One region of the Streptomyces sp. SudanB52_2052 genome, then DNA from elsewhere that is predicted to be linked to it. Evidence: riboswitches for the same ligand, from Rfam matches in the RefSeq annotation. Region 1 holds a riboswitch; the other holds the start of a gene.
What was found. Region 1 has a riboswitch for glycine ahead of gcvT (glycine cleavage system aminomethyltransferase GcvT). Riboswitches for the same ligand answer to the same signal wherever they lie in the genome.
Positions count from the first base shown of each region.

Region 2: linked by a shared signal. The riboswitch ahead of gcvP (aminomethyl-transferring glycine dehydrogenase) and the one ahead of gcvT (glycine cleavage system aminomethyltransferase GcvT) in region 1 are both predicted to bind glycine.

Region 1 covers NZ_OZ186796.1:2,783,035-2,789,730, reverse strand. Annotated here, with positions in the region: partial or broken gene ACSUPV_RS12075 (FCD domain-containing protein) at 1-34, shown strand, start outside; gene ACSUPV_RS12070 (NADPH-dependent F420 reductase) at 113-775, shown strand; gene ACSUPV_RS12065 (glycoside hydrolase family 25 protein) at 786-1,343, opposite strand; gene ACSUPV_RS12060 (L-serine ammonia-lyase) at 1,448-2,815, opposite strand; gene glyA (serine hydroxymethyltransferase) at 2,902-4,164, opposite strand; gene gcvH (glycine cleavage system protein GcvH) at 4,179-4,556, opposite strand; gene gcvT (glycine cleavage system aminomethyltransferase GcvT) at 4,660-5,781, opposite strand; glycine riboswitch at 5,816-5,924, opposite strand; glycine riboswitch at 5,925-6,024, opposite strand; gene ACSUPV_RS12040 (AAA family ATPase) at 6,247-6,696, shown strand, end outside.
Region 2 covers NZ_OZ186796.1:7,645,666-7,652,361, reverse strand. Annotated here, with positions in the region: gene ACSUPV_RS34345 (ABC transporter ATP-binding protein) at 1-916, shown strand, start outside; gene ACSUPV_RS34340 (TOBE domain-containing protein) at 943-1,362, shown strand; gene gcvP (aminomethyl-transferring glycine dehydrogenase) at 1,414-4,299, opposite strand; glycine riboswitch at 4,475-4,570, opposite strand; gene ACSUPV_RS34330 (PRC-barrel domain-containing protein) at 4,684-5,061, shown strand; gene ACSUPV_RS34325 (DNA polymerase IV) at 5,179-6,600, opposite strand.

The DNA.
Region 1 (6,696 bases):
GGACCCGTTCGCGCCCGCCCGGGACCCGGAATAGCCCGTCCGCCCCGGAGGTTGCTCTGGTCACGAAGGCTTCGCGAGGCGCTGTCCACATCGTGAAGGGTGAGGCGAGGACATGAGGATCGGCATCATCGGGGCGGGCAACATCGGCGGCAATCTGACCCGGCGGCTCACCGCCCTCGGTCACGAGGTGTCCGTCGCCAACTCCCGCGGCCCGCACACGCTCACGGCCCTGGCGGAGGAGACCGGGGCCACGCCCGTGACGGTCGAGGAGGCGGCGCGGGGAGCGGAGGTCGTCGTGGTGACCATCCCCCTGAAGGCGGTCCCGGACCTGCCCTCCGGTCTCTTCGACGGGGCGGCGGACGGTGTCGCCGTCATCGACACCGGCAACTACTACCCGCGCCAGCGGGACGGCAGGATCGCCGCGATCGAGGACGAGGGCCTCACCGAGAGCCGCTGGACGGAACGGCAGATCGGCCATCCGGTGATCAAGGCCTTCAACGGCACCTACGCCCAGGACATCCTGGACCGGCCGCTCCCGGCCGGCGACCCCGACCGCATGGCCCTCCCGGTGGCCGGTGACGACGAGGCGGCCAAGCGCACGGTGCGCGACCTGATCGACGAACTCGGCTTCGACACCGTCGACGCGGGCGGCATCGACGACTCCTGGCGCCAGCAGCCCGGCACCCCGGTCTACGGCCTGCGCGCCGGTGCGGACGCGGTCACGAAGGCCCTGTCCGAGGCGTCCCCGGAACGCCCGGCGGACTTCCGCGGATAGCCACCGGGACTCAGGCGTCCTCGGCCCACTTCCGCAGCGCCGCCCTGCTCTCGAAGGCGGCCACGTTCTTGTCCAGCGGGTCGTCGGTGTACTGGTGGAAGCGCCACTTGGCCTTGATGCGGGGCTTGCCCGCGGAGACGTAGTCCGCTATCCACAGCCCGTCGCCCGCGTAGGACGTCGTGTCGACGTTGAGCCAGAAGTCGCGGTTGCAGTAGAGGACCACCGGGTTGTTCGGCCGCAGGTCCTTCAGCTTCCGTAGGAACAGGTCCTTCTCGGCGTTGCTCGCGCGCGTGCCGTTGCTCGTGGTCTCCCAGTCGACGGCGAGGATGTCGCCCGCCCGGTCCGGTGCCTTGCCGACGAAGTACTGGGCCTGGGCGGTGAGGTTGCCGGGCCACAGGAAGTGGTAGAAGCCGACGACCAGCCCGGCGTCCCGCGCCCGCTTCGTCTGGGCGGCGAGCTTGGGGTTGACGTAGGAACGGCCCTCGGTCGCCTTGATGAAGACGAAGGAGAGGCCCTCGGTGCTGTAGGAGGAGGACTGGTACGCGCTCACGTCGATGCCGCGCAGCATGGGGGCTCCCTGAAGTACTGGTGGGGGAGGGGGAGTTGGTGCCCACCACCATCGCACGGGCCGCTGTGACCTGACGTGGAAATGTCAACTTCGCCGCTGTGCCGTCAGCATTCGATGATGTTGACCGCCAGGCCCCCGCGGGCCGTCTCCTTGTACTTCACCGACATGTCCGCGCCGGTGTCCTTCATCGTCTTGATGACCTTGTCCAGGGACACCTTGTGGGAGCCGTCACCGCGCATCGCCATCCGCGCGGCGGTGACGGCCTTCACCGCGGCCATGCCGTTGCGCTCGATGCAGGGGATCTGGACGAGGCCGCCGACCGGGTCGCAGGTGAGGCCGAGGTTGTGTTCCATGCCGATCTCGGCGGCGTTCTCGACCTGCTCGGGGGAGCCGCCGAGGACCTCGGCCAGCGCGCCCGCCGCCATGGAGCAGGCGGAGCCGACCTCGCCCTGGCAGCCGACCTCGGCGCCGGAGATGGAGGCGTTCTCCTTGAACAGCATGCCGATCGCGCCCGCGGCGAGCAGGAAGCGCACCACCCCGTCCTCGTCGGCGCCGGGCACGAAGTTCATGTAGTAGTGCAGGACCGCCGGGATGATGCCGGCCGCGCCGTTGGTGGGGGCGGTGACGACCCGGCCGCCGGCCGCGTTCTCCTCGTTCACGGCCATCGCGTACAGCGTGATCCATTCCATGGCGAGGGCCTTCGGGTCGCCCTCGGAGCGCAGCTTGCGCGCGGTGTTGGCGGCCCGGCGGCGCACCTTCAGACCGCCCGGCAGGATGCCCTCGCGGGACATGCCGCGCGCCACGCACGCCTGCATGACCCGCCAGATCTCCAGCAGTCCCGCGCGGATCTCCTCCTCGGTGCGCCACGCCCGCTCGTTCTCCAGCATCAGCGCCGAGATGGACAGGCCCGTGTCCTCGGTCAGGCGCAGCAGCTCGTCGCCCGTGCGGAAGGGGTACTTGAGGATCGTGTCGTCGAGTTTGATGCGGTCGGCCCCCACCGCGTCCTCGTCCACGACGAAGCCGCCGCCGACCGAGTAGTACGTCTTGGTCAGCAGCTCCGCGCCCGAGGCGTCGTACGCCCACAGGGTCATGCCGTTCGCGTGGTACGGCAGGGCCTTGCGGCGGTGCAGGACCATGTCGTCGTCGAAGGAGAACGCGATCTCGTGCTCGCCGAGCAGCTTCAGCCGGCCCTCGGCCTTGATGGTCTCCACCCGCTCGTCCGCCGTCTCCACGTCCACCGTGCGCGGCGAGTCGCCCTCCAGGCCGAGCAGCACCGCCTTGGGCGTGCCGTGGCCGTGGCCGGTGGCGCCGAGGGAGCCGTACAGCTCCGCGCGGACCGAGGCGACGGATCCCAGGAGCTCCTCGTTGCGCAGCCGCCGGACGAACAGGCCGGCCGCACGCATGGGGCCGACCGTGTGGGAGCTGGACGGGCCGATGCCGATCGAGAACAGGTCGAAGACCGAGATGGCCACGGGGGAACTCCTGACTACGGGGTGGTGCAGAGGGGGTGGGTGCCGCGCCCGCTTGTGGCCGGCACGGCACCCGAAAGGTTTCTTCGCTACTTGTTCAGGCCCGGGTACAGCGGGTGCCTGTCGGCCAGGGCCTTCACCCGGGCCTTGAGGGCCTCCGCGTCGTACGACGGCTTCAGCGCCTCGGCGATGACGTCCGCGACCTCCGCGAAGTCCTCCGCCCGGAACCCGCGCGTGGCCAGGGCCGGGGTGCCGATCCGCAGACCGGACGTCACCATCGGCGGACGCGGGTCGTTCGGGATCGCGTTGCGGTTGACGGTGATGCCGATCTGGTGGAGCCGGTCCTCGGCCTGCTGACCGTCCAGTTCGGAGTCGCGCAGGTCCACCAGGACCAGGTGCACGTCCGTGCCGCCGGACAGGACGTCCACGCCCACGGCCCGGACGTCGTCCTTCACCAGACGCTCGGCCAGGATGCGGGCACCCTCCAGCGTACGGCGCTGGCGCTCCTTGAAGTCCTCCGAGGCGGCGACCTTGAAGGCGACCGCCTTGGCGGCGATCACGTGCTCCAGCGGGCCGCCCTGCTGACCGGGGAAGACGGCGGAGTTGATCTTCTTGGCCAGTTCGGCCGTGGAGAGGATCACACCGCCGCGCGGGCCACCGAGCGTCTTGTGGGTCGTGGTGGTGACCACGTGCGCGTGCGGCACCGGGTTCGGGTGCAGCCCCGCCGCGACGAGCCCGGCGAAGTGCGCCATGTCGACCATCAGGTACGCGCCGACCTCGTCCGCGATCCGGCGGAACTCCGCGAAGTCCAGCTGCCGCGGGTACGCCGACCAGCCGGCGACGATCAGCTTCGGCTTGGACTCCTTGGCGAGCCGCTCGACCTCGGCCATGTCGACCCGGCCGTCCTCGCCCACGTGGTAGGCGACGACGTCGTAGAGCTTGCCGGAGAAGTTGATCTTCATGCCGTGGGTCAGGTGCCCGCCGTGGGCGAGGTTCAGACCCATGATGGTGTCGCCCGGCTTGAGCAGCGCGAACATCGCGGCCGCGTTGGCCTGGGCGCCGGAGTGCGGCTGCACGTTGGCGTGCTCGGCGCCGAACAGCTCCTTGACGCGGTCGATCGCGATCTGCTCGACCACGTCCACGTGCTCGCAGCCGCCGTAGTAGCGGCGGCCCGGGTAGCCCTCGGCGTACTTGTTGGTGAGGACCGAGCCCTGCGCCTCCATGACCGCCACCGGGGCGAAGTTCTCCGAGGCGATCATCTCCAGCGTGGACTGCTGGCGGTGCAGCTCGGCGTCGACCGCGGCGGCCACGGCCGGGTCGAGCTCGTGCAGGGGGGTGTTCAGGACGGACATACGGCTACGACTCCTCAGCCGGCGGAGAACGCGGTGTACTCGTCGGCGGAGAGCAGGTCGCCCGGCTCGTCCGTGACCCGCACCTTGAACAGCCAGCCGCCCTCGAAGGGGGCCGAGTTCACCAGCGACGGGTCGTTCACGACGTCCTCGTTGACCTCGGTGACCTCACCGGAGACCGGCGAGTACAGGTCGGACACCGACTTGGTCGACTCCAGCTCGCCGCAGGTCTCGCCGGCGGACACGGAGTCACCGACCTCGGGAAGCTGGACGAACACGACATCGCCGAGCGCGTTGGCCGCGTGCTCCGTGATGCCGACCGTCGACACGCCGTCCTCGGCGGCCGACAGCCACTCGTGCTCCTTGCTGTAGCGCAGCTGCTGGGGGTTGCTCATGGCCTGGATTCTCCTGTACGCGCGGGAGTGCTGTGAAAAGGGGGACTGCTGGTGAGCTGGGACGACGGTCGCGGGAGCCGCTGCCGGCCCCCGGGGCCAGTGTCTACTTCTGCCGCTTGTAGAACGGCAGCGCCACGACCTCGTACGGCTCGTGACTGCCCCGGATGTCCACACCGACACCGGCCGTGCCCGGCGCGGAGTACATGGCGTCGACGTAGGCCATCGCGATGGGCTTGCCCAGCGTGGGGGAGGGGGCCCCGGAGGTGACCTCGCCGATCACCTTGCCCTCGGCGACGACGGCGTACCCGGCGCGGGGGACCCGGCGGCCTTCGGCGATCAGGCCGACCAGGACGCGCGGCGGCTCGTGGTTCGCGTTCTCCGCGGCCTCACGCAGGGCCGCGCGGCCCACGAAGTCGCCCTCCTTCTCGAACTTCACCACCCGGCCGAGACCGGCGTCGAAGGGCGTCAGGGAGGTGGTCAGCTCGTGCCCGTACAGCGGCATGCCGGCCTCCAGTCGCAGCGTGTCGCGGCAGGACAGCCCGCACGGGACCAGTCCGGCGCCCTCGCCCGCCTTGGTCAGGGCCTGCCACAGCTCGACGGCGTGCTCCGGCTTCACGAACAGCTCGAAGCCGTCCTCGCCGGTGTAGCCGGTGCGGGCGATCAGGGCCGGGACCCCGGCGACCGTGCCGGGCAGACCGGCGTAGTACTTCAGCCCGTCGAGGTCGGCGTCCGTGAGGGACGCCAGGATCCCGGGGGACTCCGGGCCCTGGACGGCGATCAGCGCGTAGGCGTCCCGGTCGTCGCGCACCTCGGCGTCGAAACCGGCGGCGCGCTCGGTCAGGGCGTCCAGGACGACCTGGGCGTTGGAGGCGTTGGCGACGACCATGTACTCCGTCTCGCCCAGCCGGTAGACGATCAGGTCGTCGAGGATGCCGCCGTCGGCCCGGCAGATCATGGTGTAGCGGGCCCGGCCCGGCTTCACGCCGCCGATGTTGCCGACCAGCGCGTAGTCGAGCAGGGCGGCGGCCTGCGGCCCGGTGACGGTGATCTCACCCATGTGGGAGAGGTCGAAGAGCCCGGCCTTCGTGCGCACGGCGGTGTGCTCGTCGCGCTCGGAGCCGTAGCGCAGGGGCATGTCCCAGCCGGCGAAGTCGGTCATCGTCGCACCGAGCGAACGATGCAGGGCATCGAGCGCGGTGTGACGGAGTTCTCCTGTACTGCTCATCGGTCGCTTCTCCCAGGCATGACGGCGAGGTCGTTCCTCCCCATCTGTCATCGGAACCTGAGAGGTTCGCCATGACCACACGGGACACGGCTTGCACCTTGGGTGGAGCCGCCGGTGGTGGGCGACCCGCTTTTCAGATGTGCCTCGCCCGCGCGGTAACGGGGCCTGAGAGATTCAAGGGAGGGACTTGCTCCTTCGGCGCCCCAGCGTCAGCGGTGCTGGGAACTCTCCCGCGCGGATTCAAACGGCCGGTATGCAGTTGGCGCGCACATCATTGCACGCATCCTTCCGGCGCGGCAGGGGGACCTTTCCCAGGGAGTGCACGAGTCCCGCGCGCCGGACACGGAGACCTGTAGCAGCCCTGTTGCAGGAAGAGTACGGAATTGAGAGGCCTGCGGCATTACCTTCTCTTTACACTCGGCGGGGATGGGACTCCGTACCTGGCCCCAGGGGAGGACGATCACGGTGAACAGGACCACGGCGTACGCCACGACCACGGGCATCGCGCCGCCCGAGCAGCCGGCCGCCGCACCGGCCCGGGCGGCCTGCGGCCCGGTGCCGGCGCCGGTCGTCCGCGATCTGCGCGAGCGCGCCGGCCGCAGCCCGCGCGCACTGCTGTTCGGCCCCCGTGACCTCGTCGTGGTCACGGGCCTGCCCGGCAGCGGCAAGTCCACGCTGATGCGGCGCACCGTGCCCGGCCTGCGCGTCGACTCCCAGGACACCCGCGACCGCTGGGACCGCCGCATGCCGCGCTTCCTCCCCTACGCGGTCTACCGCCCGCTCGTCCGCCTCGCCCACTACGCCGGGCTGCGCCGCGCCCTGCGCAGCGGCGAGGGGGTCGTGGTGCACGACTGCGGCACGCAGGCCTGGGTCCGCCGCTGGCTCGCCCGCGAGGCCCGCCGCCGGGGCGGCACC
Region 2 (6,696 bases), 4.9 Mb from region 1:
CCTGCGCGCACTCTCGGGCCTGATCCCGCTCACGTCCGGCCATCTGCTGCTGGACGGCACCCGGCTGGACGGCACGGCACCCGAGTCCCGCCCGGTCGGCGTGGTCTTCCAGGACTATCTGCTCTTCCCGCACCTGACCGCCCTGGACAACGTCGCCTTCGGGCCGCGCTGCCGGGGCGCCGGAAAGGCCGAGGCCCGCGCCCAGGCCACCGAGTGGCTCGACCGCATGGGCCTCGCCGACCACGCCGGGGCCAAGCCCCGCCGCCTCTCCGGCGGCCAGGCCCAGCGCGTGGCCCTGGCCCGTGCCCTGGCCACCCGGCCCCGGCTGCTGCTCCTGGACGAGCCGCTCGCCGCGCTCGACGCCCGGACCCGCCTGGAGGTGCGCGCCCAGCTCCGGCGCCACCTCGCCGAGTTCGAGGCCGTGGCCGTCCTCGTCACGCACGACCCGCTGGACGCCATGGTGCTGGCCGACCGCCTGGTCGTCGTCGAGGACGGCCGGGTCGTCCAGGAGGGCACGCCCTCCGACATCGCCCGCCACCCCCGCACGGACTACATCGCCCGGCTCGTCGGCCTCAACCTCTACAAGGGGCGGGCCGAGGGCCACACGGTCCGTCTGGACACCGGCCCGGGCATCACGACCACGGAGGAGCTGTCCGGCCCGGTCTTCGTGGCGTTCCCGCCGGGCGCGGTGACGCTGTACCGGGACCGCCCGACCGGCTCCAGCGCCCGCAACCTGTGGCACTGCGAGGTCGCCGGGCTGGAGACGCACGGCGACCAGATCCGCGCGGACCTCACCGGTGAGCTGCCCCTGGCCGCCGACCTCACCACGGTCGCCGCGGCCGAACTCGATCTCCACCCCGGGGCACCGGTGTGGGCGGCGGTCAAGGCGACGCAGACCCACGCATACCCGGCATGAGGGATGTGCCGGGCTACCGTTCCCCCATGAGCCTGAGCATCCGCAACCAGCTCCCCGGCGTCGTCACCGCCGTCACACCCGGCGAGGTCATGGCGACGGTCAGGGTCCGCCTCACCGGCGGCCAGGACCTCACCGCGGCGATCACCCGCGAGGCCGCCGAGGATCTCCGCCTCGCTCCGGGCACCGCCGTGCGGGCCCTGGTGAAGTCGACGGAGATCTCGCTGGCCACCGCCCCCGTCGAGGGCCTGTCCATCCGCAACCGGCTCCCGGGCACGGTCCAGGACGTCACGAGCGGCGACGCGATGACCTCCGTCCGCGTCACCGTCGAGGACGGCGCGCTGACCGCCGCGATCACCAAGGACGCCGCGGACGACCTCACCCTGTCGCCCGGAACCCCAGTCGTCGCCCTGATCAAGTCGACCGAGGTGGCACTCGCCGCGACATGACGGGAGGGGCCCCGCACGGCAGAGCCCTCCCACGGACCGGCGTGCGCCGGATCAGTCCTCGTACGCGTCCAGCGGCGGGCAGGAGCAGACCAGGTTCCGGTCGCCGAAGGCCTGGTCGATGCGGCGCACGGGCGGCCAGTACTTGTCGGCCGCCGCGACCCCGGCCGGGAAGACGGCCTCCTCACGGCTGTAGGCGTGCTCCCACTCCCCGGCGAGCGCGCCGGCGGTGTGCGGGGCGCCCCGCAGCGGGTTGTCGTCCGCGGGCCACTCGCCCGAGCCGACCTTCTCGATCTCGGCGCGGATGGCGATCATCGCCTCGCAGAACCGGTCCAGCTCGGTCAGGTCCTCCGACTCGGTCGGCTCGATCATCAGCGTCCCGGCCACCGGGAACGACATCGTCGGCGCGTGGAAGCCGTAGTCGATCAGCCGCTTCGCCACGTCGTCGACGCTCACGCCGGTCGCCTTGGTCAGCGGCCGCAGGTCGATGATGCACTCGTGCGCGACGAGCCCGCCCGGGCCGGTGTACAGCACGGGGTAGTGCGGCTCCAGGCGCTTGGCGATGTAGTTGGCGCTGAGCACCGCCACCTGCGTGGCCCGCTTCAGCCCCTCGCCGCCCATGAGCCGGACGTAGGCCCAGGAGATCGGCAGGATCCCGGCCGAGCCCCAGGGCGCCGCGGAGATGGGCCCGATGCCCGTCTCCGGTCCGGCCTCGGGCTGCAGCGGGTGGTTCGGCAGGTAGGGCGCGAGGTGCTCGCGCACCGCGACCGGACCGACGCCGGGACCTCCGCCGCCGTGCGGGATGCAGAAGGTCTTGTGCAGGTTCAGGTGCGAGACGTCCCCGCCGAAGTGCCCGGGCTTGGCGAGCCCCACGAGGGCGTTGAGGTTGGCTCCGTCGACGTAGACCTGGCCGCCCGCCTCGTGCACCTGCGCGCAGATCTCGGAGACGTGCTCCTCGAACACGCCGTGCGTGGAGGGGTAGGTGATCATCAGCACCGCCAGCTCGTCGCGGTGCTGCTCGATCTTCGCGCGCAGGTCCTCGACGTCGATCTCGCCGTCCTCGGCGGTCTTCACGACGACGACCTTCATGCCCGCCATCACCGCGCTCGCGGCGTTGGTGCCGTGGGCTGACGACGGGATCAGGCACACGGTGCGCTGCGCGTCGCCGTTGGCCCGGTGGTAGCCGCGCACGGCGAGCAGTCCGGCCAGTTCGCCCTGCGACCCGGCGTTCGGCTGGAGGGACACCTTGTCGTAGCCGGTGACCTCGGCGAGCCGGTCCTCCAGCTCGTGGATGAGCGTGAGGTAGCCCGCGGCCTGCTCGGCGGGCGCGAAGGGGTGCAGCTGCCCGAACTCGGGCCAGGTGACCGGCTCCATCTCGGTGGTCGCGTTGAGCTTCATGGTGCAGGAGCCCAGCGGGATCATGCCGCGGTCGAGCGCGTAGTCCCGGTCGGCCAGCCGGCGCAGGTAGCGCAGCATCGCCGTCTCGGAGCGGTGCTGGTGGAAGACGGGGTGCGTGAGGTAGTCGTCGGTGCGCAGCAGGCCGGCCGGAAGCCCGTCCTCCGCGGCGGCGTCCAGCGCCTCGATGACCCCCTCGACCCCGAAGGCGGCCCACACGGCTCGCAGCTGGGCCCGCGTGGTGGTCTCGTCGCAGGCGATCGAGACGTGGTCGGCGTCGACGAGACGCAGGTTGACCCCGTTGTCGCGCGCCGCGGCCACGACCTCGGCGGCACGGCCCGCGACGCGCACGGTCAGGGTGTCGAAGTAGGAGCCGTGCACGACCTCCACGCCACCGTTCGCGAGCCCGGCGGCGAGGACCGTGGCGTACCGGTGGGTGCGCCGCGCGATGCCCTTCAGACCCTCCGGCCCGTGGTAGACGGCGTACATGCCGGCCATCACGGCGAGCAGCACCTGCGCCGTGCAGATGTTGCTGGTCGCCTTCTCGCGGCGGATGTGCTGCTCACGGGTCTGCAGCGCCAGCCGGTAGGCCTTGTTGCCGTCGGCGTCCACGGACACGCCGACGAGCCGCCCGGGCAGGCTGCGCGCCATCTTCTCCTGGACGGCCATGTAGCCGGCGTGCGGTCCGCCGAAGCCCATCGGCACGCCGAAGCGCTGGGTCGTGCCGACCGCGATGTCCGCGCCCAGCTCACCGGGCGACTTCAGCAGCGTCAGCGCGAGCAGATCGGCGGCGACGGTGACGAGCGCCCCGAGCTCGTGCGCCTGGTCGATGACCGGCTTGATGTCCCGTACGGCACCGGAGGCGCCCGGGTACTGGATCAGGACACCGTTGATCTCGCGCTCGGCGACCTCGGCCGGGATGCCCTCGCTGAGATCGGCGACGACGACCTCGACGCCGGTCGGCTCGGCCCGGGTCTGGATCACGGCGATGGTCTGCGGCAGCGCGTCCGCGTCGACCAGGAACAGGCCCTTCTTGTTCTTGCCCATACGCCGCGACAGCGCCATGGCCTCGGCGGCCGCGGTGCCCTCGTCCAGCAGGGAGGCGCCGGAGGTCGGCAGTCCGGTCAGGTCGGCGACCATGGTCTGGAAGTTGAGCAGAGCCTCGAGCCGCCCCTGCGAGATCTCCGGCTGGTACGGCGTGTAGGCCGTGTACCAGGCCGGGTTCTCCATGACGTTGCGCAGGACGACCGGCGGGGTGAACGTGCCGTAGTACCCGAGGCCGATCATGGATCCGAGGACCTGGTTGCGGTCGGCGAGGGACCGCAGCTCGGCGATCACCTCGGCCTCACTGCGCGCGCTGGGCAGATCGAGGGCCTCGGTGCTCTTGATCACGGCCGGGACGGCGGCGGCCGTCAGCTCGTCCAGCGAGCCGTAGCCGACCTGCGCGAGCATCTTGGCGCAGGCCTCGTGGTCGGGGCCGATGTGGCGCTGCTCGAAGGGGACTGCCTCTTCGAGCTCGGAGAGCGGAATGCGGTGGGCGGTCATTTGCGGAGGCCTCCTGGTCACACGACCTTCGAGGGGCACCACGGCGCGGGTACCCGGACGGCCTCCCCCTCTGTCATCTCAACCTGAGAGCTTCACCGGATCGCCCGAAGGCCTCCGGCTTTCACCGTCGGTGAGAGCGGAAGCCGTCGACACCCGCTCTGCTTTCCAGAGTGACCTCGTCCGTGCGGTACGTGGGCCTGAGAGATTCCGGGGAGGATTTGCTCCTTCGGCGCCTCCGGTGGTGTCCGGAGGACTCTCCCGCACGGGGTCAACAGCCGATGCCAGCGTACCAGCGAGGTCAACGCACGTACCTTCGAGTGGCCGCCTCTTCGATTGTGCCGTTTTGTAGTGATTACGGATGAGTTGCGACCCTGTGGAGGGCCCGTGCGTACCGATATCGATCCGCGCAACCTGATCGGCCGCAAGGCATTCGACCGCAACGGAACCAGGATCGGCACGATCGACGAGGTCTACCTCGACGACGCCACCGGTGAGCCCGAGTGGGCGGCCATACGGACGGGCCTGTTCAGCAGGGACGCGTTCGTCCCCCTGGAGCCCAGCGAACTGATCGACGGCGCCCTCCACGTCCCCTTCGACCGCGCCCTGATCAAGGACGCCCCCGACTTCGGCGTCGGCCGCCACCTCTCCCCGGAGCAGGAACTCCAGCTCTACCACCACTACGGTCTCGACATCGCCGCTCCTCCCCCGCTCCAGGACCGCGGCTTCGGCAAACTGGCGGGCACGGACGAGCCGACCCCCTGAAGCCCTGCCCCACCCGGCCGACCCCCGACCGGCCCGCTCGCCCTCCCCTGCCGTCCGGCAACAGGTCTCGCCGATCCCCGCCCCGACCCCCGCACGGCCCTCTGCTCCGACGACGCCCTACTCCGACGACGCCACGGACTGCGCATCCCCCGAGGCCGACCCGACCGGGGAAGCGGAATCGACGCCACCGCCCCCCTCGGGTCTTCGTAACACCAGCGGCAACGGATCCGCCGGCTCCAGATCGGGGTCGTCCACCCGGAAGGTCCGCACCCGCCCGGGCTCCGAGCCGGGCGTCTCGAACCGTACGGTCACCCGCCCCAGACCGCTGCCCTGCACCCACCCGTGCCCGAACTCGGCGTGCCGCACGTCGTGCCCGGCGGGCCACCGCCGATCGGCGAGGGCCGGCTGTTCCTCGGCCGGCGCCGCGGCGTGTTCCTCGACCGGCCCCTCTGCGACGGCCCGCTCCCCCGCCGCCTGCGCGAAGAGGTCTTCCTGCGTGTAGTCGGCGAGCCCGCTGACCCCGACCCCGAGCAACCGCACCCCGCCCGTCGTGTCGACCGAGTCCAGCAGCCGGGCCGCCGCCTCCCGGATCACCGCGGGATCGTCCGTCGGCCCGCGCAGCGTCTCGGAACGGGTGAGCGTCGAGAAGTCGTACCGCCGCACCTTCAGCACGATGGTCCGCCCCGACATCCCCGCCCCGCGCAGCCGCCGCACGCACCGGTCGGCGAGCCGCTGCACCTCCAGCCCGACCCGCACCCGGTCGTGGATGTCCACGTCGTAGGTGTCCTCGACCGACACCGACTTCGCCTCGCGCTCCGCCACCACGGGCCGGTCGTCCCGCGCCAGCGCCATCGTGTAGAGCCCGTGCCCGTGCGCTTTCCCCAGCAGCCGCACCAGCTCGTCCTCGCCCGCCTCGACGATCTCCCCGACCGTCGTGATCCCGGCCCGCCGCAGATGGTCACCCGTGGCCGGTCCGACACCCGGCAGGGTCCGCACCGACATCGGTTCGAGCATCGCCCGCTCGGTCCCCGGCTCGATGACCACCAGTCCGTCGGGCTTGGCCTGCTCCGAGGCGATCTTCGCGAGCATCTTGGAGGCGGCGAGCCCCACCGACCCCGTGAGCCCCGTGACGGCCCGGATGTCGGCGCGGAGCTGCGCCCCGACCAGGCGCGCCGACTGCTCGTCCCAGGCCGCTCCCCCGGCCTCCAGGTCCACGAACGCCTCATCCAGGCTCAGCGGCTCCACCAACGGCGACAGCGCGCGCAGCAGCTCCATCACCCGCTCACTGATCGCCCGGTAGAACCCGAAGCGGGGCACGAGATACGCGGCGTTGGGCGCGAGCCGTCGGGCCTGCCCCATGGGCATCGCCGAATGCACACCGAAGACCCGCGCCTCGTACGACGCCGTGGCGACCACACCCCGGGGCCCGAGGCCACCGACGACCACGGCCTTCCCGCGCAGACTCGGCTTGGACGCCTGCTCCACCGAGGCGAAGAAGGCATCCATGTCGAGATGCAGGATCGTGGGCGCGGTTCTCACATCTCCGATGCTGCCCTACGCCACTGACAACGCCCCCGGCGACCGCTCGAACCGCGCCGACGGAAACCGCTTGCAGCGCGGCGCGGAAACGTCCCG